Regions from separate parts of the Shumkonia mesophila genome, predicted to be linked through region 2. Evidence: predicted binding sites of a transcription regulator. Region 2 holds the regulator's gene; each other region holds the start of a gene.
What was found. The regulator PhoB, encoded in region 2, activates phosphate uptake and scavenging genes when phosphate is short. The targets are predictions, from matches to a motif close to TNTCATAAAACTGTCA.

Region 1 (9,760 bases), on a different contig from region 2:
CAAGCCGAACGTTAGGGAAGCGGGCGGCGGCGCGACGGGCCGAGCGCATGTGCAGGACGTCGACGAGCGCCACCTCCTCGAATGTTGCCGCCAGTTCGGCCAACGGCACGTCGAGCAGCAGGCCGGATCCGAGGACGGTGGCCTTGCGGTGGTCGGCAACGGATCGGGCGGCTTCGAGGATCGCCTGGCGGCAGTTCTCGAGATGCGGGGCCCAGGCCGAGCGGCATCGGCGGAAGCGGGACTGGGTGCCAATGACTTGCCCCAGATAGCCCAGGCGGCGTAGCGGCCGGGGGCATGGGGTGGTCAGGAAGGTGAGGCATTCGGCAAGCATGGCGCCGCCTTGTGTGGGGTCGTCAAAAAAGACGTGGATGCCCGGACCAAGTCCGGGCATGACGGAAAGGAGAAACCCTCATCATGGCCGGACTTGTTCCGGCCATCCACGACTTTCTGCTTTTTTACCGCCGGCCGAACAGTTTTTCGATGTCGGCGATCTTGAGCTCGACGTAGGTCGGGCGGCCGTGGCTGCACTGGCCGGAATGGGGGGTGCGCTCCATCTCGCGCAGCAGCGCGTTCATCTCGGCCCCGTTGAGCGACCGCCCGGCCCGGATGCTGCCGTGGCAGGCCATGGTGGCGCACACCTCGGCCAGCCGGTCCTTCAAGGACAGCGTTTCCTCCATCTCGGCCAACTCGGCGGCGAGGTCGCGGATCAGGCCCTGGATGTCGACCTCGCCCAGCAGCGCAGGCGTCTCGCGCACCACCAGGGCGCCCGGTCCGAAGCCGTCGATGACGAGGCCCAGTTCGGCCAGTTCGTCGGCGCGGGCCAGCAGCCGGCCGGCGGCGGCCTCGTCCAGCTCCACCACCTCGGGGATCAACAGGCCCTGGCGGGCGACGCCGGCTCCGGCTAAAGCCTTCATGATGCGCTCGTGGACCAGTCGCTCGTGGGCGGCGTGCTGATCGACGATGACGATGCCGTCGGCGGTCTGCGAGACGATGTAGGTGGCATGCAACTGGCCGCGCGCCACCCCCAGCGGATAATCCTCGGCTAGGTTGCCTGCGGGGGCGGTCTCGCCGGCCGGGCGGGCGGCGGGCGGGGCGTCAAGCTCGGGCAGCGGCGCATGGTAAGTGGCGGCGCGTTCGGAGAGGCCGCGCGGCGGCGCCGACGGGCGGAAGGCGTAGGACAGGGAGGAGCCCCCCTGCGGCCGGGCGGCGCCCAGTGCGGCGGTCGCCACCGTAGTGGCGGCGCGATGCCCGGCCGCGGCCAGGGCGTGCTTCAGGGCCCCGACGATGAGGCCGCGCACCAGGCCGGAATCGCGGAAGCGCACCTCGGTTTTGGCCGGATGGACGTTGACGTCGACGGCCTCGGGCGGCACCTCCAGGAAGAGGGCGAGAAGCGGGTGGCGGTCGGAAACCAGGAAGTCGCGATAGGCGCCGCGCACGGCACCAAAGAACAGCTTGTCCCGGACCGGCCGGCCGTTGACGAACAGGAATTGCATCGTCGCGGTGGAACGGTTGAGCGTCGGCAGCCCGACGTGGCCGGAGAGCTGGATCCCTTCGCGCTCGGCCTCGACGGGCAGCGCGTTCTCGGCGAAGTCGCGGCCCATGATGGCGCCCAGGCGTCCGAGGCGGCTGGCGAACAGATCCCCCGTCTCGGCGGCGAGGTTCAGCGCCCGGCGGCTGCCGTCGGAAAGCGAGAAGCCGATTTCGGGGTGAGCCATGGCCAGGCGCTGGAGCGTTTCCAGCACGTGGCCGAATTCGGTGCGCTCCACTTTCAAGAACTTGAGGCGGGCCGGGGTGGCGAAGAAGAGGTCGCGCACCTCGATGCGGGTGCCTGGCGGTTGCGCGGCCGGGCGGGGGCCGTCTTTGCTGCCGCCCTCGACGACGAGCGTCCAGGCAGAATCGGCGCCGCGCGGCCGGCTGGTCAGGGTGAGGCGGCTGACGGCGCCGATGGAGGGTAAGGCCTCGCCCCGAAAGCCCAGGGTGGCGATGTGGGTGAGGTCGTCGTCGGGGAGCTTGGAGGTGGCGTGGCGCTCGACCGCGAGGGCCAGTTCGTCGGGACCCATGCCGCAGCCGTCGTCGGCGACCGAGAGAAACGTGCGGCCGCCGTCGCGCACCACGACGTCGATCTGGCGAGCCCCGGCGTCGATGCTGTTCTCGACCAGCTCCTTGACCACCGAGGCGGGCCTTTCCACCACCTCGCCGGCGGCGATGCGGTTGACAAGGTTCTCGGGCAACAGACGGATGGGCATGGCGAATGCGAACTTTCCTGGTTCAGTCCTATTTTTTCTTTTTCTTATCCTTCTTTTTCTTGCCCTTTTCCTTCTCGTCCTCGCGCTGGCAGGGCTTGGTCATGCAGCAGGCGTCGCCCTCGGAGCACGCCTTGTCACGTTTTTTGAGCTTTGCCATCGCGCATCCCCTTGAAGGTATTGATCAGCCCGTTGGTCGAGGCGTCGTGGGTGGTGGCCGGGGCCGCGCCCTCGAGTTCGGGCAGGATGGCCTTGGCCAGCTGCTTGCCCAGTTCCACCCCCCACTGGTCGAAGGAATTGATCCGCCAGACGATGCCCTGCACGAAGACCTTGTGTTCGTAAAGGGCGATCAACATACCCAGCGTGAAGGGGTCGAGCTGGCGCACCAGGACGGAATTGGTCGGCCGGTTGCCGGAAAAGATCTTGTGCGACAGGACCTTTTTCAAGGCCTCGCCCGACATCCCAGCGGCTTCCAGCTCGGCCTTGGCCTCGTCCTCGGTCTTGCCCATCATCAGCGCCTCGGTCTGGGCGAAGAAGTTGGAGAGGAAGATGGCGTGATGCCCGTCCACCGGATTGTGGCTGAGCGCCGGCGCGATGAAATCGGCCGGCACCAGGCGGGTGCCCTGGTGGATCAGCTGGTAGAAGGCGTGCTGGCCGTTGGTGCCGGGTTCGCCGAAAATCACCGGGCCGCTGGCGTACCCGAGGGCTTTGCCATCGCGGTCCACCGACTTGCCGTTGCTTTCCATGTCGAGCTGCTGGAGGTAGGCGGGCAGCCGGCGCAGATACTGGTCGTAGGGCAGCACGGCGTGGGTCTCGGCGCCGAAGAAATTGGCGTACCAGACACCGAGCAGGCCCAGGACGACCGGCATGTTGGCGGCCAAGGGCGCCGTGCGGAAGTGCTCGTCCATGGCGTGGGCGCCGGTCAGCATTTCCTCGAAGCGGTCCATGCCGACGGCCAAGGCGATGGGCAGTCCGATGGCCGACCACAGTGAATAGCGGCCGCCTACCCAGTCCCAGAACTGGAACATGTTGGCGGTGTCGATGCCGAAGGCGGCGACCGCCTTGGCGTTGGTGGAAAGGGCCACAAAGTGCTTGGCCACCGCGCTCTCGCTCAGGCTGGTGGTCAGCCAGTCGCGCGCCGTCATCGCGTTGGTCAGCGTCTCCTGGGTGGTGAAGGTTTTGGACGCGACGATGAAAAGCGTGGTCGCCGGATCGAGCGGCTTCAGGGTTTCGACGATGTGGGTGCCGTCGACGTTGGAGACGAAATGAAAGCGCATGCCGGCCGGGTGATAGGGCGTCAGCGCCTCGGTCGCCATGGCGGGGCCGAGGTCGGAGCCGCCGATGCCGATGTTCACGATGTCGCTGATCGGCCGACCGCCGGCGCCCTTCCAGTCTCCTCTGCGCACCGCCTCGGTGAAGGCGCGCATTTGCGCCCTGACGGCGGTGATCTTGGGCATGACGTTCTCGCCGTCGACGACGAACGCCTGGTCGGCGGGCGCGCGCAGCGCCACGTGCAGCACGGCGCGCCCCTCGGTGAAGTTGATGGCGTCGCCCTTGAACATGCGCTCCCGCCAGCCCTCGACGTCGGCGGCCCGTGCGAGATCCAAAAGCAGGCGCAGGGTTTCTTCGGTCACCCGGTTCTTGGAATAGTCGAGCAGCAGGTCGCCCAGGCGCAGCGAGAACTTGGCGAAGCGCTGGGGATCGGCGGCGAACATCTCGCGCATAGAAGAGGACGCCGTCTGGCGATGATGGGCGGCAAGGGCCTGCCATTCGGGGGTGCGGGTAAGGGATGCCATGTCCTGACCTCGACGAACGTGGAACCGACCGGGGCAGACTAGCAGAGCAGGGGCGGCGGCAAGCGTGATTTTTTAAGGCGGGGGATTTTCCCGGCACGGCGGCTGTTAGTTCCTCCAGCAGCGCCCAAGGATTTGCGACTGCGACGCGTTTTTTATTTTTCAGCGGAGGGATTGAATGAACATCACGATCAAGAGCCTGGTTCTGGCGAGCGTCGGCCTGATGGCCGTTTCCGGCCCGGCGGCGGCCGATTCAGCCATGGAAATGGCCGGCGGTGCCGGCAAGATCCTGGTCAACGAGAAGAACATGACGCTCTACACCTTCGACAAGGACACCGCCGGCGTATCCGCCTGCTATGACGCCTGCGCGACGAACTGGCCGCCGCTGATGGCCGCCTCGGGCGTCATGCCCAGCGGCAAGTTCTCGGTCGTCGCCCGCAAGGATGGCGCCATGCAATGGGCCTACGAAGGCAAGCCGCTCTATCTGTGGGTCAAGGATGCCAAGGCCGGCGACACGACCGGCGACGGCGTCAACGGCGTGTGGCACGTCGCGAAGCCGTAAACGAGCGATGACGCCGTAGGCCCGGGCGAAACCCCCATTGCCCGGGCCGCTCACCCCCGCCCCGGCCCTCCCCCACCTGCCTTCGCCGAAGCGAAGCCGCTTCGGCTTCGCGCAGGCAGGTCGAGGGGGAGGGGGAAGAAGGTGGAGCCGGCGGCACTTCCCTTCCCCCTTTGTGGGGGAGGATAGGGAGGGGCGCGCGGCCGATTGTCAGGCCTGGCGGCGGAGGAAGCGCCGGACGCGTCCGCCCCTCGCCATCTCGACGGGCGCGGGGACGGGGGCAACCGCCTGGACCGCGTCGAGGTCGAGGCGGTGCAGGTTGGCGAGGAACTGTTGGGCCGAGGCCTCCCACGAAAAGGTGAGCGCGTGGGCCCGGCAGGTCTCCGGCGCGACGGCGAGCGCGCGCTCGACCGCCGTGGCGAGATCCCAGTCCAGGCAGCCGGCCCCCGAGCCGTCGATCACGTCGAGCGGGCCTTCCACCGGATAGGCGGCCACCGGCACGCCCGAGGCCAGGGCCTCCAGCAGCACCAATCCGAAGGTGTCGGTACGGCTGGGGAAGACGAAAACGTCGGCGGCGGCATAGTGGCGGGCCAGATCGTCGCCGGTGCGCGCGCCCAGGAAGCGCACCTCGGGGTAGCGCTTGCGCAATTGCGCCTGCTGCGGGCCGTCGCCGATTACCACCTTGGTTCCCGGCAGATCGAGGGCGAGGAAGGCCTCGATGTTCTTTTCCACGGCGACGCGCCCGACATAGAGCGCGATCGGCCGCGGGTAGGGGAGGAAACGCTTGGAGCGCGGCTTAAACAGGGCGGTGTCGACGCCGCGCGACCAGCGCTTGAGATTGGCGAACCCGCGTCCGCGCAGCACCGCCTCCATGGCCGGGGTGGCCACCATGACGCCGCTGGAGGGCGCGTGGAACCAGCGCACAAAGCGGTAGGTGAGCGCCAGCGGTATCCGCCAGCGGGCCTGGATGTATTCGGGAAAGCGGGTGTGATAGGCGGTGGTGAATTCATAGCCGCGCCTGAGGCAGTGGCGGCGGGCGGCCAGGCCCAGCGGGCCTTCGGTGGCGATGTGGATGGCGCTCGGCTGGAAATCGTCGAGCATGCGAGCCAGCTTGCGCCTGGCGCCGACGGCTAGGCGGATCTCGGGGTAGGAGGGGCAGGGAAGGGTGCGGAAATCCTGCGGCGTGATGAGGTAGACCCGGTGGTCCAGCCTTTCCAGTTCGCCCCTCAGCGTATCGAGGGTGCGGACGACGCCATTGATCTGGGGGAACCAGGCGTCGGTGACGATGAGGATTCGCATGCGGTGCTTCCGATGAGGGCGCTTCCGTGGAGATCGGCCCAGCGCAGGATTTCCAGGCGGCCGTCGGCGTGTTCGACCAGGGCCGTGCAGCTTTCGACCCAGTCGCCGTCGTTGCAGTAGAGGATGCCGTCCACCGTGCGCATCTCGGCGGTGTGGACGTGGCCGCACACCACACCGTCGGCGCCCCGCCGTCGCGCCTCGGCAACGACGGCGGCCTCGAAGCGGCTGACGTATTCGACCGCCTTCTTGACCTTGTGCTTGAGGTAGGCCGACAGCGACCAGTATCGGAACCCCAGCTTGCGCCGGACCCAGTTGACGGCGGTGTTGACGGAAAGCGCCGCCTGGTAGGCCCGATCGCCGGCGAAGGCCAGCCAGCGGGCGTGGCGCACCACCCCGTCGAACTGGTCGCCGTGCAGGACCAGCAGGCGGCGGCCGTCGGCGGTGACGTGGATGGCTTGGTTCTGGATGACGACGCGCCCGAAGCGGCGGAAGGCGAAGTCGCGGAAATTCTCGTCGTGATTGCCGGGGATGTAGACGATGCGGGTTCCCTTACGGGCCTTGCGCAATAATTTCTGGATGACGTCGTTGTGGGTCTGGTGCCAGTACCAGGTACGCCTCAGGCGCCAGCCATCGAGGATGTCGCCCACCAGGTAGAGGAAGTCGGAGTCGGTCTGCTTCAGGAAATCGAGAAGAAGCTCGGCATTGCAGCCGCGGGTACCCAGATGGATATCCGAAATCCAGATGGCGCGGTAGCGCCGGGGCAGGGGTCGGATGGCGTTCAACGAGACTCCAATTCAACTCGATTGCAGAGGGTTAATATCTTGTTGTTGATCCTAGTAAATGGCCTTGTTTTTGTATATAACCCCGCCCTACATTTAAAGGCTGCGTAATATAAGTGAAACATATTGGTAATAATGGCTGTCATTAATCTGACATGAGCGCGGGAAAGACATCGGCGGCGGGCCGCAAGGTGCTCGTCATCTTCAACCCGACCGCCGGCCGACGGCGCCGGCGCAAACTGGCGGCGGTGCTCCGGCATCTGGAACGGGCCGACTGCCAGGCCACCGTGCGTCCCACCAATGCTCCGGGCGATGCCGAGGCCCTGGCCGGCGAGGCTGCCTCCGAAGGTTGGGACGTGATCGCTGTGGCGGGTGGCGACGGCACCATCAACGAGGCGGTCAACGGCCTCTACGGCCGGGGCGTGCCGCTGGCGGTGATCCCGCTGGGCACCGCCAACGTGGTGGCGGCGGAGCTCTGCATGCCGGGCGACCCCGAAGCCATTGCCGGAGTGATCGCCGGGGCGCCCGTCCAGGACATCCACCTGGGGCAGGCCAACGGAAGGCTCTTCGTCATGATGGCCGGGGTCGGCTTCGACGCCGGGGTGGTCGAGGCGATGCCGGCCGGCGTCAAGCGGGTCCTCGGCCGGGGCGCCTATGTGCTGATGTTCCTGGCCGGGCTGTTCAAGTTCTCGCGCAGCCGCTACCGGGTGATCGTCGACGGCGAGGCCCATGGGGCGGCCTCGGCGGTCATTGCCAACGGCCATCTCTACGCCGGGAGGCACACCTGCGCGCCGCTGGCCCGCCTCGGCGAGCCGCTGCTCTACGTCTGCCTGTTCCTGAGGCCCGGGCCGCTGCGCGCGCTGCGCTATGGGCTATGGCTGGTGCTGGGCCGGCTGGAGCGGCTGGACGACGTGCTGATCCTGCCCGGCCGGCAGGTGACCATCGAGGGTCCGGAAGGCGATCCGGTGCAGGGTGACGGCGACATCATCGCCCGCGTGCCGCTGACGGCCGGGCTGGCGGAAAAGACCCTGCCGGTGATCGCGCCGCAGGGAGAATGACGGCGGCTCACCCCCGCCCCGGCCCTCCCCCATCGAGGGGGAGGGGGAAGAAAGTGAGGCGGCGCGGCGCTTCCCTCCCCCCTTGTGGGGGAGGGCAGGGAGGGGGGGCCGGGGGGGCCCCCTATCTTCCCGCCAGCGCCATGGCGTCGATGCGCACGGTGGGGGCGTCGGTGCCGAAGCGGAATTCGAGGTCGTCGGCGGCGCTCATGCGGGCGAACATGTCTTTCAGGTTGCCGGCGATGGTGATCTCGCTGACCGGATAGGCCAACTCGCCATTCTCGATCCAGAAGCCGGCGGCGCCGCGGCTGTAGTCGCCGGTGACGCCGTTGACCCCCATGCCGATCAGCTCGGTGACGTAGAGGCCGGACGTGATGTCGGCCATCAGCCCGGCGGGAGATTGGCGGCCGGGGGCGAGGTAGAAGTTGGTCGGGGACGGCGACGGCGGCGAGGACGGGCCGCGGGTGGCGTGGCCGGTGGTTTGCGTGCCCAACTGGCGGGACGAGCGCAGATCGAGGATCCAGGTGGTCAGGCGGCCGTCCTCGATGACGTTGCGCCGTATCGTCGCCACCCCCTCGGCGTCGAAGGGTTTGGAGCGCAGGCCGCGCCGGCGCAGGGGGTCGTCGACGATGGTGATGCCGTCGGCGAAGACCTTCTCGTCCATCCTGTCCTTGAGGAACGAGGTGCCGCGCGCCACCGTGGCGCCGTTGATGGCGCCGGCCAGGTGGCCGAGCAGGCTGGCCGACACGCGGGGATCGAAGACCACCGAGACCTCGGCCGAGGCGGCGCGGCGGGGGTTGAGACGGCGCACCGTCCGCTCGCCGGCCGAGCGGCCGATATCGGCTGCCGCGCGCAGGTCGGAAAGATGCACTGCGCTCGAATAATCGTAGTCGCGCTCCATGGCCGTGCCCTCGCCGGCCACCACCGCCGCCGACAGGCTGAAGCCGGAGCGCTTATAAGCCCGGGCCATGCCGTTGGAGGCGGCGAGCGCCACCGAGGCCAGGCTCCAGCCGGCCTGGGCGCCCTCGGAATTGGTGACGCCGGGGACCGCCACGGCGGCCTCCTCGGCCTCGGCGGTCAGCGCGAACAGCGCCTCGGCGTCGGGCTCGGCGGCGTCGCACATGTCGAGATCGGGCACGTCGCCGGCCAGCAGCCCGGGCTCGGCCAGTCCGCAGTAGGGGTCCTCGGGGACCGAGCGGGCCATGGCGACGGCGCGTGCCGGCAGCTCGGCCAGGCCCGCGTCCGAAAGGTCGGAGGAGGAAACGATGGCCTGCCGGCGGCCGATGAAGACGCGCAGGCCGACGTCGGCTTCTTCCGAGCGCTCCAGGTGCTCGGGTTTCCCGAGCCGGCGCGCCACCGAGAGGGAGGTGCCGGAGATCAGCACGGCGTCGGCGGCGTCGGCCCCGGCGGCGCGGGCTTTGCCGATGAGGTCTTGAAGCCGGTCCAAGAACTGCTCGGGTTGGGTCATGGCCTCGTGGTCCTTCCTTTGGTCTGGCGCCGGGCGCGCCGTCGCCGCCCATTCTAGAATGCTTTTTCCCGTCATGGCCACTTGCTGCGGCCGCTTTTCTAGCCGTTCCGCGCCGCCTGGCAGGCAAGCGCCAGGTCCTCGCAGAGGTCGGCGGGATCTTCCAGGCCGACCGACAGGCGCAGCAGGCCGTCGCCAATGCCCATGCGGGCACGCTCCTCCGCCCCGATGCGCTCGTGGGTGGTGGTGGCGGGGTGGGTGATCAGGCTCTTGGCGTCGCCCAGGTTGTTGGAGATGTCAATGAGGTTGAGCGCGTTCATGAAGCGGAAGGAGCCCTCGCGCCGGCCCTTGACGTCGAAGGCGACCATGGTGCCGCCACCTGGCATCTGGCGCTGGGCGAGGTCGTGCTGCGGGTGGTCGGCGCGGCCCGGGTAGAGGACGCGCGCAATGCAATCCTGGCCGGTCAGGAAGTCGGCGACCACGCGGGCGTTCTCGGCCTGACGACGGACCCGGAGGTCCAAGGTTTCCAGTCCCTTGATCAGGAGCCAGGCGTTGAACGGGCTCAAG
Region 2 (9,760 bases):
GCATGGCGCCGTTCCGCGCCGCCGCCCACGTCAGCGCGGCCTGCGCCGCCGCCAGCGAATCGTCGCCGCCGCGCAGGAAGGCGACGGTTTCGGCCGGGACCACGGCATCGGCCTTGGCGCGCGCCCGAAGGTCGCCCTTGGCGGTCAGCATCGCTTCGTAGGCCAGGTTGAGGTCGACGACGGCCTCCCCCTCAACGGCGCCCAGCCGCGGGTCGCCCTGACCCTGGAACATGGCAAGTCTCATTCGCTTTTCCTCGCTCTTTCTGATCTGCGGGCGCCGTCAGGCCACCGGGTTTTCCAAAACGCCCAGGCCGGTGATGGCGATGCGCACGACATCGCCCTTCTTCAGGAACTTGGGCGGCGTGAAGCCGATGCCGACGCCGGCCGGCGTGCCGGTGGCGATGACGTCGCCGGGCTCCAGCGTCATGGTCCGGGAAATCGTCTCGATGATGGTGGGAATGTCGAAGATGAGGTCGGAGACCACACCCTTCTGGCGCTCCTCTCCGTTGACCTCGGTGGTCAGTACCAGCTTGGTCACGTCGCCCACCTCGTCGGCGGTCACCAGATAGGGACCCATCGGGCAGAAGCCGTCGACGCTTTTGCCCAGGAACCACTGCTTGTGCTGGCTTTGCAGCTTGCGCGCGGTGACGTCGTTGAGGATGACGTAGCCGAAGACGTGGCCATATGCCGCCGCCTTGGCGATGCCGCGCCCGCCGCGCCCGATGACAACGCCAAGCTCGCCCTCGTAGTCGGTCGACTGGCTGGGATCGAGATAGGACGGAATCTCGGCGCCGGGGGCGGAGACGGAAGACGGCGCCTTGGTGAAGATCACCGGCGCGTCGGGAACGGCCTGGCCGCCCGAGGTCGAATCGAAGCCGCTCTTCTCGAACTCCTTGGAATGTTCGAAGTAGTTCTTGCCGACGCACATGATGTTGCGCCGGGGCCTGGGGATCGGCGCGCCGAGCGCGGCCTCGGCCAGCGGCACCTTCCGCTTGGGCTGCTCGAGTGCCCGGCGGGCGGTTTGAAGCCCGGCCTCGCCCTGCAGGATGAGGGCGTTGAGGTCGGCAATCCCTTCCTCGCCGAGATCGACGATGGTCTGGCCGGCGGCATCGATGACGCCCGGCCGGTTTTTTGCCCCCGCATGGGAGAAAGTCACGAAACGCATGGTTCATCCTTCCGTCAGACAACCAAGAAAAGCTATACCAATGAAATATTGGTGTCAACCGGCGACGGCGGACCCGATCCGGCGATCTTTCGCCGCCGCATCGTCGGCGGCGCGGCCAGGGGTGGAGCCTCGCACCCCTTTCGCCGAAACGGCCGTGATGACCGGCTATATGCATCATAGATGTTGTATTTACAACGGGTTAAAAACATGCAAAAGTTGTCATATCGGATCGAAGGCAGGTATTTCCTGGTGCCTTCTGGAACCATCACGCCTCGACCAACATCTTTTCCACCGCCGGAACCGGCGATGGAAATACAAACCAAGTGTCAGATTGGTTTTGATTGCAGACCAATTATGGGATTGGTTTAATAGGACGATGACCCGCACGGACGATCTGCTGAACCGCCTGAACGAGCTTCTCGACTCGGGGCGCTTTCCCGCCCAGTCCCGCCTGCCGCCGGAACGCGAGCTGGCGGCCGAGCTGGGAACGACCCGGACCAACCTGCGTCAGGCCCTGGCCGTGCTGGAGGCCGAGGGCAAGATCTGGCGCCACGTCGGTCAGGGCACCTTCGTCGGCCATCGCTCGCCGGCCGAGGCGCCGGCGCTTTCGCTGCTGATGAAGGCGACCAACCCGAACGAGATCATGGAAACCCGCCTTATCATCGAGCCCAAGGTGGCCGGACTGGCCGCCCTGCGCGCCACCGCCGGCGACATCGCGCATCTCCAGCGCTGCCTGGAAAAGGGCGCCGCCGCCCTCGACCTCAAGACCTACGAACTGTGGGACGGCACCCTGCACGAGGCGGTCGCCGAGGCCTCGCACAGCGCGGTGCTGAACGCCATGCTGAAGGCCCTGACGGCACTGCGCGAAGACAAGCTGTGGGGCCGGCTCAAGGAGGCCTCGCTCACCCGCGAGCGCCAGAAGATCTATAACGGCCAGCACGCGCGCTGCGTCGAAACCATCGCCAACCGCGATCGCGCAGGGGCCGAGGCGGCCATGCGCGAACACCTCGATACCGTGCAGATGGACCTCTTCGGCCGCCCGTCGGACATCACCGAATGACCCCGAGACCGCCCGGGGTGTGGCTTGAAAAGTGCGCCAAATCTGGTATCTTGGCAGCCATGTTGAAGATGATCGCCCGTCGTGCGCAGCTCCTTCGCCATGGCCAACTCAAAGTTGGCCAGTGGCCCCGGGTCGATCTGTCGCCGCGTTCATAAGGCGACACCGGCCCGGGGAACCGGGCGGTATCAATCCGTCATCCTCGTCTGATGCCCATTGTTCGGAGTAGCGCTCCGATAGTCTGTGTGCGGCCATGGCGCCCACGGTGCCGCCGCCTGTTTGAGGATTGGAACATGCCACACGCTCTTCCACCCATCGTCATGACTTGGCACGAGCACGCCCGCCTGTCCAACCTTGCTCGCATCGTATGGTCGAGCTTCCCGGACTCCAGCGAGTACCTGGAGCGGGAACTGGATCGCGCCAAGCTCGTTGCCCCGGATCAGATCGCCCCCAATACGATCACCATGGGAAGCCGGGTCGAGTTCGCCTATGCCCATTCCGGCATCCGGCAGGTCGTTACCCTGGTCTACCCCCGCTACGAGGACATCGCCGCCGGCAAGATATCCGTTCTTTCGCCGGTCGGCGCCGCCCTGATCGGCCTCACCGAAGGGCAGTCGATAGATTTCCGCACGCTGCGCGGCGAGCAGAGGACGATCACCATACTCAAGGTTAATCGTTCAGTGGACGACAATGCGGCCGAGTAGTCCTCGGGCGCGGCCCCGGCATAGGCGCGCGCGATGGGAAAAATGCACCCAGATCGAACAGGCCGCCCAGCACCGGCCGGCAACCCTTCTGAGAGGTAGAGAATCATGACAGCGTCTCGCCGCCTCTATCGCCGGAAAGGAGCGCCCCGGGAGGCACTTCGCCAAGCCGGGCGGGGGCCTGCGCTCAATGGCCCCCAGCCCGGAGACGAATCGTAACCCTTCGGTCCATTCGATCTCCCGCCCGGAAGCGAGTGTCGTGAGCCTGTTTTCGCTTCCCCGGTATCGTACCCGCTGCGGCTGGCGGGACGAGCCCGAGGGCATGTTCCGATGGCGGGGCAAGGGCAGCCTTCGGGCTCCTCAGCCGTCGGCCATCTCCAGGGAATAGCCGGCCGAGCGGACGGTGCGGATGGGATCGGGTTCGCCGTCGATGTTGAGCGCCTTGCGCAGGCGCCGGATATGGACGTCGACGGTGCGCTCCTCGACATAGATGTCGCGGCCCCACACGGCGTCCAGCAGGTGCTCGCGCGACAGCACGCGACCGGCGTGCTCCAGGAAATAGCGCAGCAGGCGGAACTCGGTGGGCCCCAGTTTCAGCGAGCGGCCGCTGCGCCACACCTTGTGGGCGGCCAGATCCATCACCAGGTCGCCGCAGTTCAGCGTCTCGTGGGCCGAGGACGGCCTGGCCCGGCGCAAAAGCGCCCGGATGCGGGCCATCAGTTCGCTGGGCGAGAACGGCTTGGTCACGTAGTCGTCGGCGCCGGTGTCCAGGCCGCGCACGCGATCGGCCTCCTCGCCGCGCGCCGTCAGCATGATCACCGGCACGTCGCGCGTTTCGGGCCGGCGCCGGATGCGCCGGCAGACCTCGATGCCCGAGAGGCGGGGCAGCATCCAGTCGAGCAGGATGAGGTCGGGCGCCGCCTCCTCGACCTTGAGCAGCCCCTCCTCGCCGTCGGCCGCCTCTTCGACCTGGTAGCCTTCCTTTTCCAGGTTGTAGCGCAGCATGGCGACCAGCGCCGGCTCGTCCTCGACGATCAGAATTTGCGATGTCATGATCACAGCGGCCCCTCTCACTGCTCGAAGGAGTAGTCGCCCTTGGCGGCCTTCGGCCGCTTGCCGGCCGGCAACACGCCCAGCACCAGGAAGTGGACGTTCTCGGCGATGTTGGTGGCGAAATCGCCGACCCGCTCGATGTTCTTGGCGATGAACAGCAGGTGCATGCAGGCGTTGATGTTCTTCGGGTCCTCGGCCATCGCCGTCAAAAGCTCGCGGAAGAAGCTGGCGTACAGTTGGTCGAGATCCTGGTCGCGCCGCCAGACGGAAAGGGCCAGTTCGGGATCGCGCCTTGCATAGGCGCCAAGCACGTCGCCGATCAGGTCGCGCACCATCTTGCCCATGCGCCCGATCACCGCGACCCCGGGGGTTTCGCGGTCCTGCGCCAGCATGACGGCGCGCTTTCCGACGTGGGCCGCATAGTCGCCGACCCGCTCCAGGATGCCGACGATCTTGAGCGCCGCCAGAACCTGGCGAAGGTCGTCGGCCATCGGCTGGCGGCGGGCCAGCAGGCGCACCACCGCCTCGTCGATCTCGCGCTCCATGGCGTCGACCTGGGCGTCGCGCTGGTCGGTCTGGGCGCCAAGCTGGGCGTTGCGCTTGACCACCGCCTCGATGGCGTCGGCGAGCTGGGCCTCGACCAGACCGCCCATCTCGATGATGCGGGTACTGATGGACTGGAGCTCCTCGTCGTAGGACTTCACGATGTGCTGGGTCTCGCGCATGGACGACGCTCTGCCTCCTAGCCGAACCGGCCGGTGATGTAGTCCCGCGTCCGTTCGGCCCGCGGGTTGGTGAAGATCTGGTCGGTATCGCCGAATTCGATCAGCTTGCCGAGATGGAAGAAGGCGGTGCGCTGCGACACGCGGGCGGCCTGCTGCATGTTATGGGTGACGATGACGATGGTGTAGTTGGTCCGAAGCTCGTCGATCAGTTCCTCGATCCTGGCGGTGGCGATGGGGTCCAAGGCCGAGCACGGCTCGTCCATCAGGATCACCTCGGGCTCGACCGCAATGGCGCGCGCGATGCACAACCGCTGCTGCTGGCCGCCGGAAAGTCCGGTCCCCGGCTCGTGCAGGCGGTCCTTCACCTCCTCCCACAGGCCGGCCCGCTCCAGGCTGGTGCGCACGACCTCGTCCATGTCGGCCGGCGACGCCGCCAGGCCGTGGATGCGCGGCCCGTAGGCGACGTTCTCGTAGACCGACTTGGGGAACGGATTGGGCTTCTGGAATACCATGCCGACCCGCGCCCTGAGATGGACGACGTCGATGGCCCGGGCATAAACGTCTTCGCCGTCCAGAAGGATGCTGCCCGAAACCCGGCAGCCCTCAATGATGTCGTTCATGCGGTTGAGGCATCGCAGAAAGGTCGACTTGCCGCAGCCCGAGGGGCCGATCAGCGCCGTCACCTCGTTGGGCATGATGTCGATGTCGATCCCAAACAGCGCCTGCTTGGCGCCGTAAAACACGTCGACGCCGCGCGATACAAACTTGGCCGGCGGCTCGGCGCCGGCAATGCCGTCGGGGGTCTGCCCAAGGGGCTCGGAATCGTCGGTGCCGAAGCTCAAGCCACCCTCCCCATCCATGCCGATCATCGTCTGTTCCATCATACCGCCTCGCGTCACCACCGCACTTCAAACTTCTTCCGCAGATAGACCGCCGCCGCGTTCATGACGATCAGGAAGGCCAGCAGCACCATGATCGCCGCCGAGGTCTTCTCGACGAAGGCGCGCTCGGGGCTGTCGGCCCACAGATAGACCTGCACCGGCAGCACCGTGGAAGGGTCCCGGAAACCGTGCGGAATGTCGACGATGAAGGCGACCATGCCGATCATCAAAAGCGGCGCGGTTTCGCCGAGCGCGCGTGCCATGCCGATGATGGCGCCGGTCAGCATGCCGGGCATGGCCAGCGGCAGCACGTGATGGAACACCGCCTGCACCGGCGAGGCGCCCAACCCGTAGGCCGCTTCGCGGATGGAGGGCGGCACGCTGGTCAGCGCGGCGCGCCCGGCGATGATGATGGTGGGCAGCGTCATGATGGCCAGCACCAGGCCGCCGACCAGCGGCGCCGAGCGGGGCAGGCCGAAAAAGTTGAGGAAGACGGCGAGCCCCAGCAGCCCGAAGACGATGGAGGGCACCGCCGCCAGGTTGTTGATGTTGACCTCGATCAGGTCGGTCCAGCGGTTCTTGCGGGCGAATTCTTCCAGGTAGACGGCGCTCGCCACCCCCAGCGGGAAGGAGATGGCGATGGTGACCAGCATGGTCATGAGGGAACCCACCGTGGCGCCCCAGATGCCGGCCAGCTCGGGCTCGCGCGAATCGCCGCTGGTGAAGAAGCGGACGTTGAACTTCCTCTCCACCTCGCCCTGGGCGGCCAGATCGTCCAGCCAGGCGATCTCCTGGTCCGAAACCCGGCGGTTGGCCTGCGGGACGTCGCGGGGAATATGGCCCTTGATCAGCATGTCGGCGTCGTCCGACAGCGGCAGCCAGACGGAAATCGTGCGCCCGACCAGGCTGGGGTCATTCGTCACCATGCGGGCCAGGTCGTAGGCGCCGCCCTGGCTGACCAGCCCGGAAAGCTTGCGCCTGGCGTCGCGGCCGGAGACACCGGGAAAGCGCTCGCCGAGCGCCCCTTTGATGAGGCCGGCATAGTCGGCGGTGGCCAGTTTCTCCGGAGCACGGGTGCCGTCGGGATCGACGGTGGTGGCATCGAGCGTGACGTCGAGGCGCACGTTGGCCTGCCAGAAGGCGGAATACCCGTTGCCGATGATGCTGGTGAACAGCACGACAAGAAAGCCGAGGGCGACGGCGATGGCCACGATGCCATAGGCGCGGAAGCGGCGCTCCGCCCGGTAGCGCCGGGCCAAGCTGGCCTTGACCCGCGCGGAGGTCGGCGTCGGCGCCACCCCGCGGGGAAGGACGGCGGAGGGGACGGCGTTACTCATATTGCTCCCGGTATTTCTTGACGACGGTCAGCGCCACGATGTTGAGCGCCAGGGTGACGAAGAAGAGGACGAGGCCGAGGGCGAAGGCGGCCAGCGTCTTGGCGCTGTCGAATTCCTGGTCGCCGACCAGCAGCGTCACGATCTGCACGGTCACCGTGGTCACCGCCTGCAGGGGGTTGACCGTCAGGTTGGCGGACAACCCCGCCGCCATGACGACGATCATGGTTTCGCCGATGGCGCGCGACACCGCCAGCAGGATGCCGCCGACGATGCCCGGCAGGGCGGCCGGGATGATCACGCGGCGGATGGTCTCGGACTTGGTGGCGCCAAGGCCCAGCGAGCCTTCGCGCATCGACTGCGGCACCGCCGTGATGACGTCGTCGGAGATCGAGGAGATGAAGGGAATGATCATGATGCCCATCACCAGGCCGGCCGCCAGCGCGCTTTCCGACGAGATGTTGAGGCCGATCTGGCTGCCCCAGTCGCGCAGGAACGGCGCCACGGTCAGCGCCGCGAAGAAGCCGTAGACGACGGTGGGGATGCCGGCCAGGATTTCGAGGGCCGGTTTGACGGCGGAGCGCACCCGGGGCGGCGCGTATTCCGCCATGTAGATGGCCGACAGCAGGCCGACCGGCACCGCCACGCACATGGCGATGAAGGAAATCAGCGCGGTGCCCACCAGCAGCGGGATCGAGCCGAAGCTGCCGGAACTGCCCACCTGGTCGGCGCGCAGCGCCGTCTGCGGGCTCCATTCGAGGCCGAACAGGAATTCCACCGGCGACACCCGCTGGAAGAAGCGGAGGGCCTCGAAGAGCAGCGACAGCACGATGCCGATGGTGACCAGGATGGCGACGGTCGAGCTGATGATCAGGAAAACCATCAGCACGCCCTCGACCCGGTTACGGGCCCGGAGATCCGGGTGGATGGCGCGCCGGCTGTATGCCAGCCCGCCGGCGGCGATGGCGAGCGCGGCCACCGCCATCGCGGCGAAGCCGGCGTCGCGCATGAAGGCGTAGTATTCGGCGGCGGCCAGCAATTCGGGGTCGACGTCGCGGCTGACGATGTTGCCGCCGGCCAGGTTGCGGATGTCGTTCAGCATCAGCGCCATGGTGCTGTCCGACCAGGTGCCGGTGACGTCGGGCAGGGCGGCGACCAGCAAGGCCTTGATGATCTCGGGTTCCAGCGTCAGCCACAGCACGACGACGGAAACCGCAGGGATGCCGCACCAGGCGGCGACGTAGAGGCCGTAATAGCCGGGCAGCGAATTGAGGTGGCGCGTGCCGTGACCGCCCACCGCCACCGCCCGCGACCGCCCCATGTAGTACCCGGCGACGGTGAGGCCGATGAGGGTGGCGAGGAGAACGACGATCGGCATGGGGGGCCTTGCTGCGCGGCTCGGAAGCGGGAAAGGGAACGCCCGGGGGCGGCAGGCCCCCGGGCGCCGGTGGGATCGGTCTTACATCATCACGTTGTTGGCGAGGCTCGCGGCCGCGTCGTGGAACTTCTTACGCTCGGCGTCGGGCATCGGGATCAGGCCCTTGTCGGCCAGATAGCCGTCCATGCCCCAGGCCTTCTCGCTGGTGAATTCGGTCACGAACTCCTTCATGCCGGGGATGGTCCCGACGTGGGCCTTCTTGACGTAGAAGAACAGCGGCCGGGACACCGGATAGGATCCCTTGGCGATGTTCTCGAAGGCCGGCTCGACGCCCTCGACGAGGGAGCCCTGGATCTTGTCGGCGTTCTGGTCGAGGAAGCTGAAGCCGAAGACGCCGAAGGCGTTCTTGTTGGCTTCGAGCTTGCGCACGATCAGCACGTCGTTCTCGCCCGCCTCGACATAGCCGCCGTCTTCGCGGATGGCGCCGCAAGCCTTGCCCGTCAGGCCGGCTTCCTTGGCGCCCTTGATCTTGGCGCAACCCTCGTCCATGACCAGTTCGACGAAGGCGTCGCGGGTACCGGAGGTGGGCGGCGGGCCCAACACCTCGATCTTGATGTCGGGCAGGCTCTTCTCGATGTCGCTCCACTTCTGGTAGGGGTTGGCGACCATCTTGCCGTCCACCACCACGTTCTTGGCCAGCGCCAGGAAGATCTGCTCGCGGGTCAGCTTGGCCTGCGGGGCGGCCTTGGAGTTGGCGACGACGATGCCGTCATAGCCGATCTTGACCTCGGTGATGTCGGTGACGCCGTTCTTCTGGCAGGTCTCGAGTTCGGATTTCTTGATGGCGCGCGACGCGTTCGTCACGTCGGGGTGCTCGACGCCGACGCCGGCGCAGAACAGCTTGAAGCCGCCGCCGGTCCCCGTGCTCTCGATGACCGGGGTCTTGAACTTGGCGGTCTTGCCGAACTGCTCGGCCACCACGGTGGTGAAGGGGTACACGGTCGACGACCCGACGATGCGGATCTGATCGCGCGCTTCCGCCGTACCGGTGACCGCGAGGGCGGCGAGGACGGCGAGCGCTAGCGTCTTTTGCATGATGAAACTCTCCTGAAGCAAGGGCTCAACAAAGCGCAGAGGCAGGGGGTCGGTCCCAAGTGTCCCCCTTGCGTCGGCTCGCCGACTCTATGACCGGGACACGACGGTTATATGACTATTAGATTGCCGTTTTATGACAACGACGCCTGATTCTCAGTCGCGCGCGATGCCTTCGCGCTTAACCGGCAGCGACACCGTGAAGGTGCTGCCGACGCCGATCTCGCTCTCGATCGCGAGGCGTCCCTGGTGACGGGTGACGATATGCTTGACGATGGCCAGGCCGAGGCCGGTGCCCCCCAGGGATCGGCTGCGCGCCTTGTCGACCCGATAGAAACGCTCGGTCAGGCGCGGCAGGTGCTGCTCGGGGATGC
Region 3 (9,760 bases), on a different contig from region 2:
CCTCGGGCCGTTCGCCGGCGTCCTCGCCCTGTTCATCCACACCCTCGGCATCCTGGCCAAGCTGTTCTCCGAGGCGGTGGAATCCATGGACCAGCGTCCCGTCGAGGGCATCCGCGCCACCGGCGCCAACATCGTTCAGGAGGTGGTCTTCGGGATCATCCCGCAGGTCCTGCCGCTGTGGATCTCGTATTCGCTTTACCGCTTCGAATCGAACGTCCGCTCGGCCACCGTTCTCGGCATCGTCGGGGCCGGCGGCATCGGCATGGTGCTGTGGGAATATGTGCGCGGCTTCTACTACCACGAGACCGCCGCGGTGATGATCATCATCATCGTCACCGTCAGTCTGCTCGACATCCTGTCCCAGCGGCTGCGCCGCCTGTTCGTATAGAACGATTTTCGGAAGGGTCGCCGGTTGCCTCGGCGGCCCTGGGGGCGCTACATGACGCGTTCGCCCCGTATCCAGACCTCGCGCACCACCGCGACGCCGCCGACCATGCGAACCCGCGCCAGGTCGGCCCGGCGGCCGGCTTCGAGCCGTCCACGGTCGGCCAAGCCGACCATTTCGGCCGGATTGGCGGAGGCCATGGCTACCGCCTCGCTCAAGGAGACGCCCCACTTGCGATGCAGCACGAAGATGGCCTGGATCATGCTGATCGGCACGTAATCGGAGGCCAGGCCGTCGAGCAGGCCTTCGGTGGCGAGATCGTGCGCGGCGACGTTTCCGGAATGAGAGCCGCCGATGACGATGTTGGGCGCGCCCATGACGGTGGCCAGCCCATGTTCGTGGGCGCACCGTGCCGCCGCGAAGGTGGTCGGGAATTCCGAGATCCTCACGCCGTCGCCGACGCCCTCCAGGACATGGTCCGGCGTGGTGTCGTCGTGGCTGGCCAGCGGCAGCCCGCGCTCGCGGCACAACGCGACGATCCGCCGCCGGTTGCCTTCCGCATGCAACTGCTGCGCTGCCACGCGCTCGTGGATGGTGGCATCGAGTTCTTCCCGGGAATAGCGCTTGCTGTGAAACTGGCGCCAGTGGTCGAGATTGCGCCACTGGCGCTGGCCGGGGGTGTGATCCATCACCGAGACCAGCCGCACCCGCGGCTGGCGAAGGGCCTCCGTCAGGTCGTCGACGACATCGGGAGCGCCAAGCTCGCATCGCAGATGGAGCATGTGGTCGGAGATCAGGATACGGCCTTCCGCCGCCTCCGCCAGCGCGCCCGTCGCCACGTCCAGCGCCTCGCGGCGCCCCGACGAGGCGCCGTCGAACCCGACGTAGAGGGAATCGAAGACGGTGGTGATGCCGGCCGCGGCGATCTGGCGGTCGTGGGCGACGATGGCGGCAAGGCCGGGCCAGGTGACGCCCGGCCGCGGTTCGAGATGCTTTTCCAGGTTGTCGGTATGGATGTCGACAAGGCCCGGCAGAAGATAGTCGCCTTCCATGTCCCGCCCGCCGCCGGGTCCGGCGTCGATGGCGGCGATCTTCCCGTCGGCGATGCGCAACGAGCCGTTCAGGACGCCGGTGCGGGTGACGATGCGCGCGTTGGCGAAGACCGTGTCTGAGGACATGATGGAAACGACCGTTAGGGCGAGAGTGAAAATTTCGGAAACACTAGGTCATGCCGGCGATTCCAAAATGAAACAATCGTGAAAATTGAATGACAATCGATCCCGACAAGACGGTGATTTGTCGGTACCGACTTTCCGATAAAGTTCACAGTTCCGGCGTCTTCCGCTTTCTATATTTCCCCTGAACGAACGAAGACGCGAGGAGCCCATGGACTACATCATCGAAAACTGCCGCGTGCTGACACCCGAAGGCAACGTGAAGCCGGCGGCCCTGACCGTGGCGAAAGGACATATCGCCGGGCTTGATGCCGACGGGCGGGCCGATACGGTTCGCGTCAACGGCGCCGGCACGCTGCTTCTGCCCGGCATCGTCGACATCCACGGCGACGCCTTCGAGCGCCAGCTCATGCCTCGGCCGGGCGTCAAGTTTCCGCTCGACGTCGCGCTTCTCGACACCGACCTCCAAATGATCGCCAACGGCATCACCACGGGCTTTCACGGCGTCACCCATTCCTGGGAGCCGGGACTGCGCGGCGGGCCCATGGCCAGCCAGATCATTCGCACCATCCGGGCGCTGCGGCCGCGTTTCGGATGCGACGTCCGCGTCCACCTTCGGTTCGAGACGTATGCCATCGATGGCGTCGGGGACGTCATCGACATGATCGAGGCCGGCCTGGTCGATGCCGTCGCCTTCAACGACCATGTCCCCCATTTCCAGGAGCGCCGGGACCAGCCGGCCAAGCTCCAGCCGGCGGCGGCCAGGGCCGGCTTGAGCGTCCCGGAGTTCGTCGTCCTGCTGGATCGGGTGCGCGAACGGGTCGATGCCGTGCCGGGGGGCGTGCGCCGCCTGGCCGCGTGTGCCAACGCCGATGGCATTCCGCTGCTTTCCCACGACGACGAGACCCCGGCCATGCGCCGCATGTTCCACGACATGGGCTGCCGGATCGGGGAGTTTCCCGTCGACGCGGCGACGGCGGAAACGGCCAGGGACCTTGGCGACGAAGTCGTGCTGGGCGCCCCCAACATCCTGCGCGGCGCCTCGCATTGCGGGCGCCTGACGGCCGCCGAGGCCATTGCCGACGGCCTGTGTACGATCCTGGCTTCCGACTACTACTATCCGTCGTTGTTGCAGGCGGCGTTCCGGATCGCCGCTTCCGGCACCCTGCCGTTCGGGGATGCCTGGAACCTCGTCTCGGCAACCCCGGCCAGGGCCTTGGCCCTGAGGGACCGCGGCGAGATCGCGCCCGGCCGGCGGGCCGACCTCATCCTGGTCGACGACAGCGATCCCGAACTGCCGCGCGTCGCCGCAACGGTTGTCGCCGGCCGCCCGGTATTCCTGGACGGCAGTCGCCTGGGCGCCTGGGCGGAAGAACCGGAGCCGGCGCGGGCATGAGCCGATCAGCTTTCCACGACCACTTGGACGCGGTCGCCGGCGAAGCGGGCCACGCCGTACTCGACCGGCGCGTCGTCGCCATCGACGTCGACGCTTTCGGTGACCAGGATCGGCCGGTTGCGATGCTGTTGCAGGAGGCCGGCCTCCAGCCGGTCCGGCATGCGCGCCGTGATTCGGGTCGTGCGGCGCACGAAGTCGGGAACGCCGAGGCGCGCCAGGGCCCTGGACACCGAGGGCTCCTCCTTGAACGCCTCGAAGACGTCGGGAAACCGCCGCAGCGAGAAGAAATGTTCCGCCATCGCCACCACCCGGCCGTCGACTTGGCCGACGCGCCGGACCATCGCCACCATGGTGCCGGCGCGCAGGTTCAGCGCCTCGGCCACGGCCGGTGCCGCCCGCAGGCGTTGCGTGGCCACCACCCGCGCCCCGGGCAGCCGGCTCTGGTGCAGGATGTTTTCGCTGAAACGGGTATGCCGGCCGACGGTGTAATCGACGACGTTCTCCGCCACGAACATGCCCCGTCCCTGGTCGACGCGAACCAGGCCCCGTTCCTCGAGGCCCGAGATGGCGCGTCGCACGGTATGGCGGTTGACGTCGAAACGCTCCGCCAGATCCATCTCCGTCGGAAGGCGGGTGCCCGGCGCCATCTCCCCCGACGCGATCCCGGCCTCCAGCGTCTGCTGGATCTGGCGCCACAGGGCCACTCCCGCTCCGCGCTCGATCTGCATTGCGCCCTCCCCACGGCCCGGCGTTGTCAACAAAACGTCATCCAATTCCGCTTTACAGGGCCGACCCTCTCCTTTTAAGGTCCATACATCTGGTTGTCTAGATGAATTGAGAACCGTCGTGACCGATTTTCACGCTCCCCACGCCGCCCCGGAAGGTGCCGCGGCCGTTTTCCCGGCGCCGGCGGAAAGCGAAGCCCGGCGCCGGTGGATGGGCGTGCTCGGCCGGGCCTCGGGTGACGATCTGGAGCGGGCATGGCGCTCGCTCGCAGACAAGCCGGCCTATGTCGCCGTGCGGGCCCCCGAAACCGGCATGGTCATGGTGCGGGGCCGGGCCGGCGGCACCGGCGCCCCCTTCTGCCTGGGCGAGATGACGGTCACCCGCTGCGCCGTCGAGACGGCCGACGGCCGCGTCGGGGTATCCTATCTGGCCGGCCGCGATCCGCGCCGGGCCGAGATCGCCGCCGCGCTTGACGCCCTTCTCCAGGACCCGGCGCGGCGGGCCACCCTGTTGCGCGAGGTCATCGACCCGCTGGCGGCGGGGCAGGCGGACGCCCGCCGTGCCCGCCGTGCCAAGGTCGCCGCGACCAAGGTCGACTTCTTCACCATGGTCCGGGGGGATTGATTTCCATGCGACCCACAGCCACCGTGCTTGGCGGCTTCCGCCATCCCGTCCATGACAGCCAGCGGGTATTCCGTGGCGTGCTCGATGCCATGGCCCACCCCGGGCGCATCGTCGGCCTCGACGCCGTCGTGGCGACGGCTGCCCCCCTGTATCGGGGGACGATGGCGCTTCTGCTGGCGCTGACCGACTTGGAGACGCCGCTGTGGCTGTCGCCCTCGGCCGACAACGATGCCGTGCTTGGCGCCATCCGTTTCCATTGCGGCTCGCCGATCGTCGCCGACCCGTCGCGCGCCGCCTTCGCGGTGGCGGCAAACGCCGCCGAAAGGCCGCGGCTGGATGCCCTCGACCTCGGCTCCGATCTGTACCCCGAGCGGGCCGCCACCCTCATCCTCCAGGTCGACGGCCTGGGCGTCGGCCGCGAGATCGTTCTCGCCGGGCCGGGTATCGATGGCACCGCCCGATTGGCCGTCGACGGTCTCGACGAAGCGTTTTGGATCGAGCGCAAGGCGCTCGAAATCCTGTTTCCACGGGGGCTCGACGTCATCCTCGTCGATGGCGAAGCCGTCGCCACCGTTCCCCGTTCGACCGCAGTGGAGGCCTGAAATGTATGTCGCGGTCAAGGGTGGGGAAACGGCCATCCGCAACGCCCACGCGTTGCTGGCCGAGGAACGGCGCGGCGATCCCGCCGTCCCCGAGCTCACGCTCGAACAGGTCAAGGAACAGATGGCGCTGGCCGTCGACCGCGTCATGACCGAGGGCTCGCTTTACGACCGCGACCTGGCGGCGCTGGCCGTCAAGCAGGCGTGCGGCGATCTGATCGAGGCCGTCTTCCTGTTGCGGGCCTACCGCACCACGCTGCCCCGCCTGGCGGTGTCGGAACCCGTCGATACCGCCACCATGGACATCCGGCGCCGCGTTTCGGCCACCTACAAGGATCTTCCCGGCGGCCAGGTTCTCGGCCCCACCTTCGACTATACCCACCGCCTGCTCGATTTCTCGCTGGCCGAGACGGGCCATCCGCAGGAGAAGCCGGCGCACGGCGACGCCGCGACGATTCCCGAGCGCATGCCCAAGGTGGTGGATGTCCTCGACCACGAAGGCCTGATCGAGCGCGAGGTCGCTCCGCCCGAACCGGCCGAGGCGACCGACCTTACCCGCGTGCCGTTGGACTTTCCGGCCGGCCGCGACGCCCGCCTGCAAAACCTGGCGCGCGGCGACGAAGGCTTCCTGCTGGCGCTGGCCTATTCGAGCCAGCGCGGCTTCGGCAGCGCGCATCCCTTCGCCGGCGAGATCCGCATGGGCGAGGTCGCCGTCGAGATCGTGCCAGAGGAACTGGGCTTCGCCATCGAGATCGGCGACATCACGCTGACCGAATGCGACATGGTCAGCCAGTTCAAGGGCTCGGCCACGGAATCCCCGAAATTCACCCGCGGCTATGGCCTTTCCTTCGGCCACTGCGAGCGCAAGGCCATGGCCATGGCGCTGGTCGACCGCACGCTGCGCACGCGCGAGCTGGGCGGCGAAGCCCGATACCCGGCCCAGGACGAGGAGTTCGTGCTTTCCCATTCCGACAACGTCGAGGCGTCGGGCTTCCTGCAGCACCTCAAGCTGCCGCACTACGTCGACTTCCAGGGCGAACTGGTCACCGTGCGCCACCTCAAGGCCGAGGCCGCCCGCCGGCGCCCGGAACAGGAGGAGATCGTGCCATGACGAACGCGATACGCGAGCCGCTGGCCGGCTACAATTTCGCCTATCTCGACGAGCAGATGAAGCGCTCCATCCGGCGGGCCATCCTCAAGGCCGTCGCCGTGCCCGGCTACCAGGTTCCGTTCGGCAGCCGCGAGATGCCGCTGCCCTACGGCTGGGGCACCGGCGGCATCCAGGTCACCGCCTCGATCATCGGCGCCGAGGACGTGCTCAAGGTCATCGACCAGGGCGCCGACGACACCACCAACGCCGTCAGCATCCGCCAGTTCTTCGCCCGCACCACCGGCGTGGCGACGACCGAGCGGACGGCCGAGGCGACGATCATCCAGACCCGCCACCGTATCCCGGAACGGCCGTTGGGGCCGGGCCAGATCATCGTCTACCAGGTGCCGATCCCCGAACCGCTGCGCTGGGTCGAGGCCCGCGAGACCGAAACGCGCAAGATGCACGCCCTTCAGGAATACGGCGTCATGTACGTCAAGCTCTACGAGGACATCGCCCGTTTCGGCTGCATCAACACCTCCTACAACTATCCCGTCCTGGTCAATGGCCGCTACCTGATGGCGCCCTCGCCGATCCCCAAGTTCGACAACCCGAAGATGGACCGCAACCCGGCGCTCCAGCTGTTCGGCGCCGGACGCGAGAAACGCATCTACGCGGTGCCGCCTTTCACCTCGGTCAGGAGCCTGGATTTCGAGGACTATCCCTTCGACGTGCAGCACTGGGACCATTGCTGTGCGCTGTGCGGTGCCGCCGACAGCTACCTCGACGAGGTAGTCACCGACGATCACGGCGGTCGCATGTTCGTCTGCTCGGACACCGATTATTGCGGCGAACGGCGGGCCGCCGGCCACGCCGGGCCGGGAACCCCAATACCGCTCGCGGCCGAGGCCGCCGAATGACGGAGACACCTGGGAAAATGGACACGCCTCCCTCCCTTCTTCAGGTCGAAGGCCTGACCCGGATGTACGGCCGGCGGATCGGCTGCCGGGACGTTTCGTTCTCGCTGTGGCCGGGCGAGATCCTGGGCGTCGTCGGCGAATCGGGTTCGGGCAAGAGCACCCTGCTCAACTGCCTGTCGGCCAGGCTGGAACCCACCGCCGGGCGGGTGCTTTATACCGACCGCCATGGCCGCTCCATCGACGTGTGGGCGGCTTCCGAGCCCGAGCGCCGCATGCTGATGCGCACCGACTGGGGCATCGTCCACCAGAACCCGCGCGACGGACTGCGCATGGGCGTCAGCGCCGGCGCCAACATCGGCGAGCGCCTGATGGCGGTCGGCGCCCGCAACTATGGCGGCATCCGCCAGGAGGCCGAAACCTGGATGCGCCGCGTCGAAATGGACCTGGATCGCATCGACGACGCCCCGTTCACCTTTTCCGGCGGCATGCAGCAGCGTTTGCAGATCGCCCGCAACCTGGTCTCGAAGCCGCGCCTCGTCTTCATGGACGAGCCCACCGGCGGGCTGGACGTGTCGGTCCAGGCCAGGCTGCTCGACCTGCTGCGCGGGCTGGTCACCGACCTCGGGCTGTCGGCCGTCATCGTCACCCACGACCTGGCGGTGACCCGGCTGCTGGCCCACCGCATGATCGTCATGCGCCGGGGCGAGGTGGTGGAAGCCGGGCTGACCGACCAGGTGCTGGACGATCCGCAGCATCCCTATACGCAGCTCCTCGTTTCCTCGATCCTTCACCCGTGAGAGACCGTCCATGTCGCACCCGATGCTCGTCGTCGAAAACCTGGAAAAGACGTTCACGCTGCACACCCAGGGCGGAACCGTGCTGCCGGTTCTGCGCCAGGTGACGCTGGCGGTGCATGGCGGCGAGTGCGTCGCCCTGCACGGCCCCTCGGGGGCCGGCAAGAGCAGCCTGCTGCGCTGCCTTTACGGCAACTACCTGCCGCAGGCGGGGCGCATCCTGGTCGCCCACGACGGCCAGACGGTCGATATCGTCACCGCCACCCCCCACACCATCCTCGACATCCGCCGGCGCACCATGGGCCATGTCAGCCAGTTCCTGCGCGCCATCCCACGGGTGCCGGCCATCGACATCGTGGCCGAGCCGCTGCGCGCCGTCGGCGTCGCGGCGGCGCCGGCCCGCGAACGGGCGGCGGCGCTGCTGACCCGCCTTCACATCCCCGAGCGCATGTGGCAGCTGGCGCCGGCCACCTTCTCCGGCGGCGAGCAGCAGCGGGTAAACATCGCGCGCGGCTTCGCGCTCGATTTCCCCATCCTGCTGCTGGACGAGCCGACCGCCGCGCTCGACGCCGGCAACCGGCAGGTCGTCGTCGACCTCATCCTCGAAGCCCGGCAGCGCGGCGCCGCCATCGTCGGCATCTTCCACGATCGCGAGGTGCGGGAAGCGGCCGCCGACCGCGCCTTCGAGATGGCCGCCTATGCCGCGGCGGCCTGAACCGGGGGCCCCCGTTCGATGATCCCCATGCAGCCCCGCTACGCCATCTACTTCGCGCCGGCGCCCACCTCGGCCCTGTGGCAGCTCGGCTCCGCCTGGCTCGGCCGCGACGCCGCGACCGGGGAGGTGCCGCCGCGGCCCGCCGTTCCCGGCGTCACGGTGACGCAAGCCGACACCCTCACCATTCCGCCGCGCCAATACGGTTTTCATGCGACGCTCAAGGCGCCGTTCCGCCTGCGTGACGGCGTCCCGGCGGACGAGCTCGAAGCGGCCGTGGCGCGATTCGCCGCAACACGGGCGCCGTTCGCGGTGCGCCTCGGCGTCGATCACCTGAACGGCTTCCTGGCGCTGCGCCCGCGCTGCGCCTCCCGCGAGCTGCACGATCTGGCCGACGGCTGCGTGCGCGAGTTCGAACCCTTCCGGGCCCCGCTCGACGCCGGCGAACGGACGCGCCGCCACCAGAACGGCCTGTCGCCCGAGGAGGAACGCAACCTCTCGGAGTGGGGCTATCCCTACGTGTTCGAGCAGTACCGTTTCCACATGACGTTGACGAAGTGCCTCAAACCCGAGGTGCGCGAAACGCTGGAGCCAGCCTTGGATGCCCTGTTCCAGCCACTTCTCGATGAGCCGGTCATGATCGCCTCGATCTGCCTCTTTCACCAGGCCGACCGCAGCCGCGACTTCTGGCTGGTCCGGCGCTTTCCGTTCGCCTAGCGCGGGCCACCGCCGGAAAGCGGCTTGGCGTGTCATGACACGGTCATTCAACGGTCACGCCGCTGCCACCCGAGCCGCCTAGACTGCCGCCGGCAACAGATTGGAAACTGCGGGTAGACCGATGCCGTCCTCCCTCTCGACACTCCCGATCTACGACGGCGCGCTTGAACGCGGTGGCGCGCGGGACAGCCTCGCCACCGAAGCGATGGTTCCGCCGTCCGTCGCCGTTCGCGACACATGGTTCGCCGAACCGTCGACGGCCGAACGCCACGACGAGTTGCTCGATCTTCCCATCCTTCGCCAACTGGAGGTGCGGCCGGCGCCACGGCCGCTTGTCACCGCCTCCGCCGTCCGGGTCGCCTTCTGGAATGCCGAACGGTGCCGCCACGTGAAGGGAACGATCGACCGTCTGTCCTCGGTGCGCCCGGACGTTCTGCTGCTGGCCGAGATGGACGTCGGGATGGCCCGCTCCCATCAGCGGCACACGGTGCGCGATTTGGCGCTCGACCGCGACGCCGGCTACGTTTTCGGGATCGAATTCGTCGAACTTACGCCCGGTAACGACCGCGACCGCGCGGCCGTCGGCGGCACCGCCAATGCCGCCGGTCTGCACGGCAACGCC

Region 1: ODR01_RS14505 (diacylglycerol/lipid kinase family protein) is a predicted target of PhoB. The motif match lies at 6,780-6,795, and genes of this name have one in related genera.
Region 3: phnF (phosphonate metabolism transcriptional regulator PhnF) is a predicted target of PhoB. The motif match lies at 3,709-3,724, and genes of this name have one in related genera.

Annotation. Positions count from the first base shown of each region.
Region 1 is NZ_JAOTID010000008.1:96,348-106,107, reverse strand. It holds gene ODR01_RS14540 (hypothetical protein) at 1-331, opposite strand, end outside; gene mutL (DNA mismatch repair endonuclease MutL) at 456-2,246, opposite strand; gene ODR01_RS14530 (hypothetical protein) at 2,275-2,403, opposite strand; gene pgi (glucose-6-phosphate isomerase) at 2,381-4,039, opposite strand; gene ODR01_RS14520 (COG4315 family predicted lipoprotein) at 4,215-4,598, shown strand; gene ODR01_RS14515 (glycosyltransferase family 4 protein) at 4,806-5,894, opposite strand; gene ODR01_RS14510 (UDP-2,3-diacylglucosamine diphosphatase) at 5,822-6,676, opposite strand; gene ODR01_RS14505 (diacylglycerol/lipid kinase family protein) at 6,829-7,731, shown strand; gene ODR01_RS14500 (TldD/PmbA family protein) at 7,853-9,196, opposite strand; gene metZ (O-succinylhomoserine sulfhydrylase) at 9,295-9,760, opposite strand, start outside.
Region 2 is NZ_JAOTID010000015.1:100,788-110,547, reverse strand. It holds gene ODR01_RS20675 (fumarylacetoacetate hydrolase family protein) at 1-244, opposite strand, end outside; gene ODR01_RS20670 (fumarylacetoacetate hydrolase family protein) at 281-1,165, opposite strand; gene ODR01_RS20665 (FadR/GntR family transcriptional regulator) at 1,542-2,225, shown strand; gene rnk (nucleoside diphosphate kinase regulator) at 2,516-2,926, shown strand; gene phoB (phosphate regulon transcriptional regulator PhoB) at 3,284-3,976, opposite strand; gene phoU (phosphate signaling complex protein PhoU) at 3,994-4,701, opposite strand; gene pstB (phosphate ABC transporter ATP-binding protein PstB) at 4,719-5,585, opposite strand; gene pstA (phosphate ABC transporter permease PstA) at 5,597-6,919, opposite strand; gene pstC (phosphate ABC transporter permease subunit PstC) at 6,912-8,294, opposite strand; gene ODR01_RS20630 (PstS family phosphate ABC transporter substrate-binding protein) at 8,376-9,392, opposite strand; gene ODR01_RS20625 (ATP-binding protein) at 9,543-9,760, opposite strand, start outside.
Region 3 is NZ_JAOTID010000009.1:189,638-199,397, reverse strand. It holds gene phnE (phosphonate ABC transporter, permease protein PhnE) at 1-388, shown strand, start outside; gene ODR01_RS15935 (alpha-D-ribose 1-methylphosphonate 5-triphosphate diphosphatase) at 436-1,563, opposite strand; gene ODR01_RS15930 (alpha-D-ribose 1-methylphosphonate 5-triphosphate diphosphatase) at 1,772-2,956, shown strand; gene phnF (phosphonate metabolism transcriptional regulator PhnF) at 2,962-3,684, opposite strand; gene phnG (phosphonate C-P lyase system protein PhnG) at 3,803-4,306, shown strand; gene phnH (phosphonate C-P lyase system protein PhnH) at 4,312-4,908, shown strand; gene ODR01_RS15910 (carbon-phosphorus lyase complex subunit PhnI) at 4,910-6,016, shown strand; gene ODR01_RS15905 (alpha-D-ribose 1-methylphosphonate 5-phosphate C-P-lyase PhnJ) at 6,013-6,915, shown strand; gene phnK (phosphonate C-P lyase system protein PhnK) at 6,933-7,712, shown strand; gene phnL (phosphonate C-P lyase system protein PhnL) at 7,723-8,424, shown strand; gene ODR01_RS15890 (DUF1045 domain-containing protein) at 8,443-9,138, shown strand; gene ODR01_RS15885 (endonuclease/exonuclease/phosphatase family protein) at 9,260-9,760, shown strand, end outside.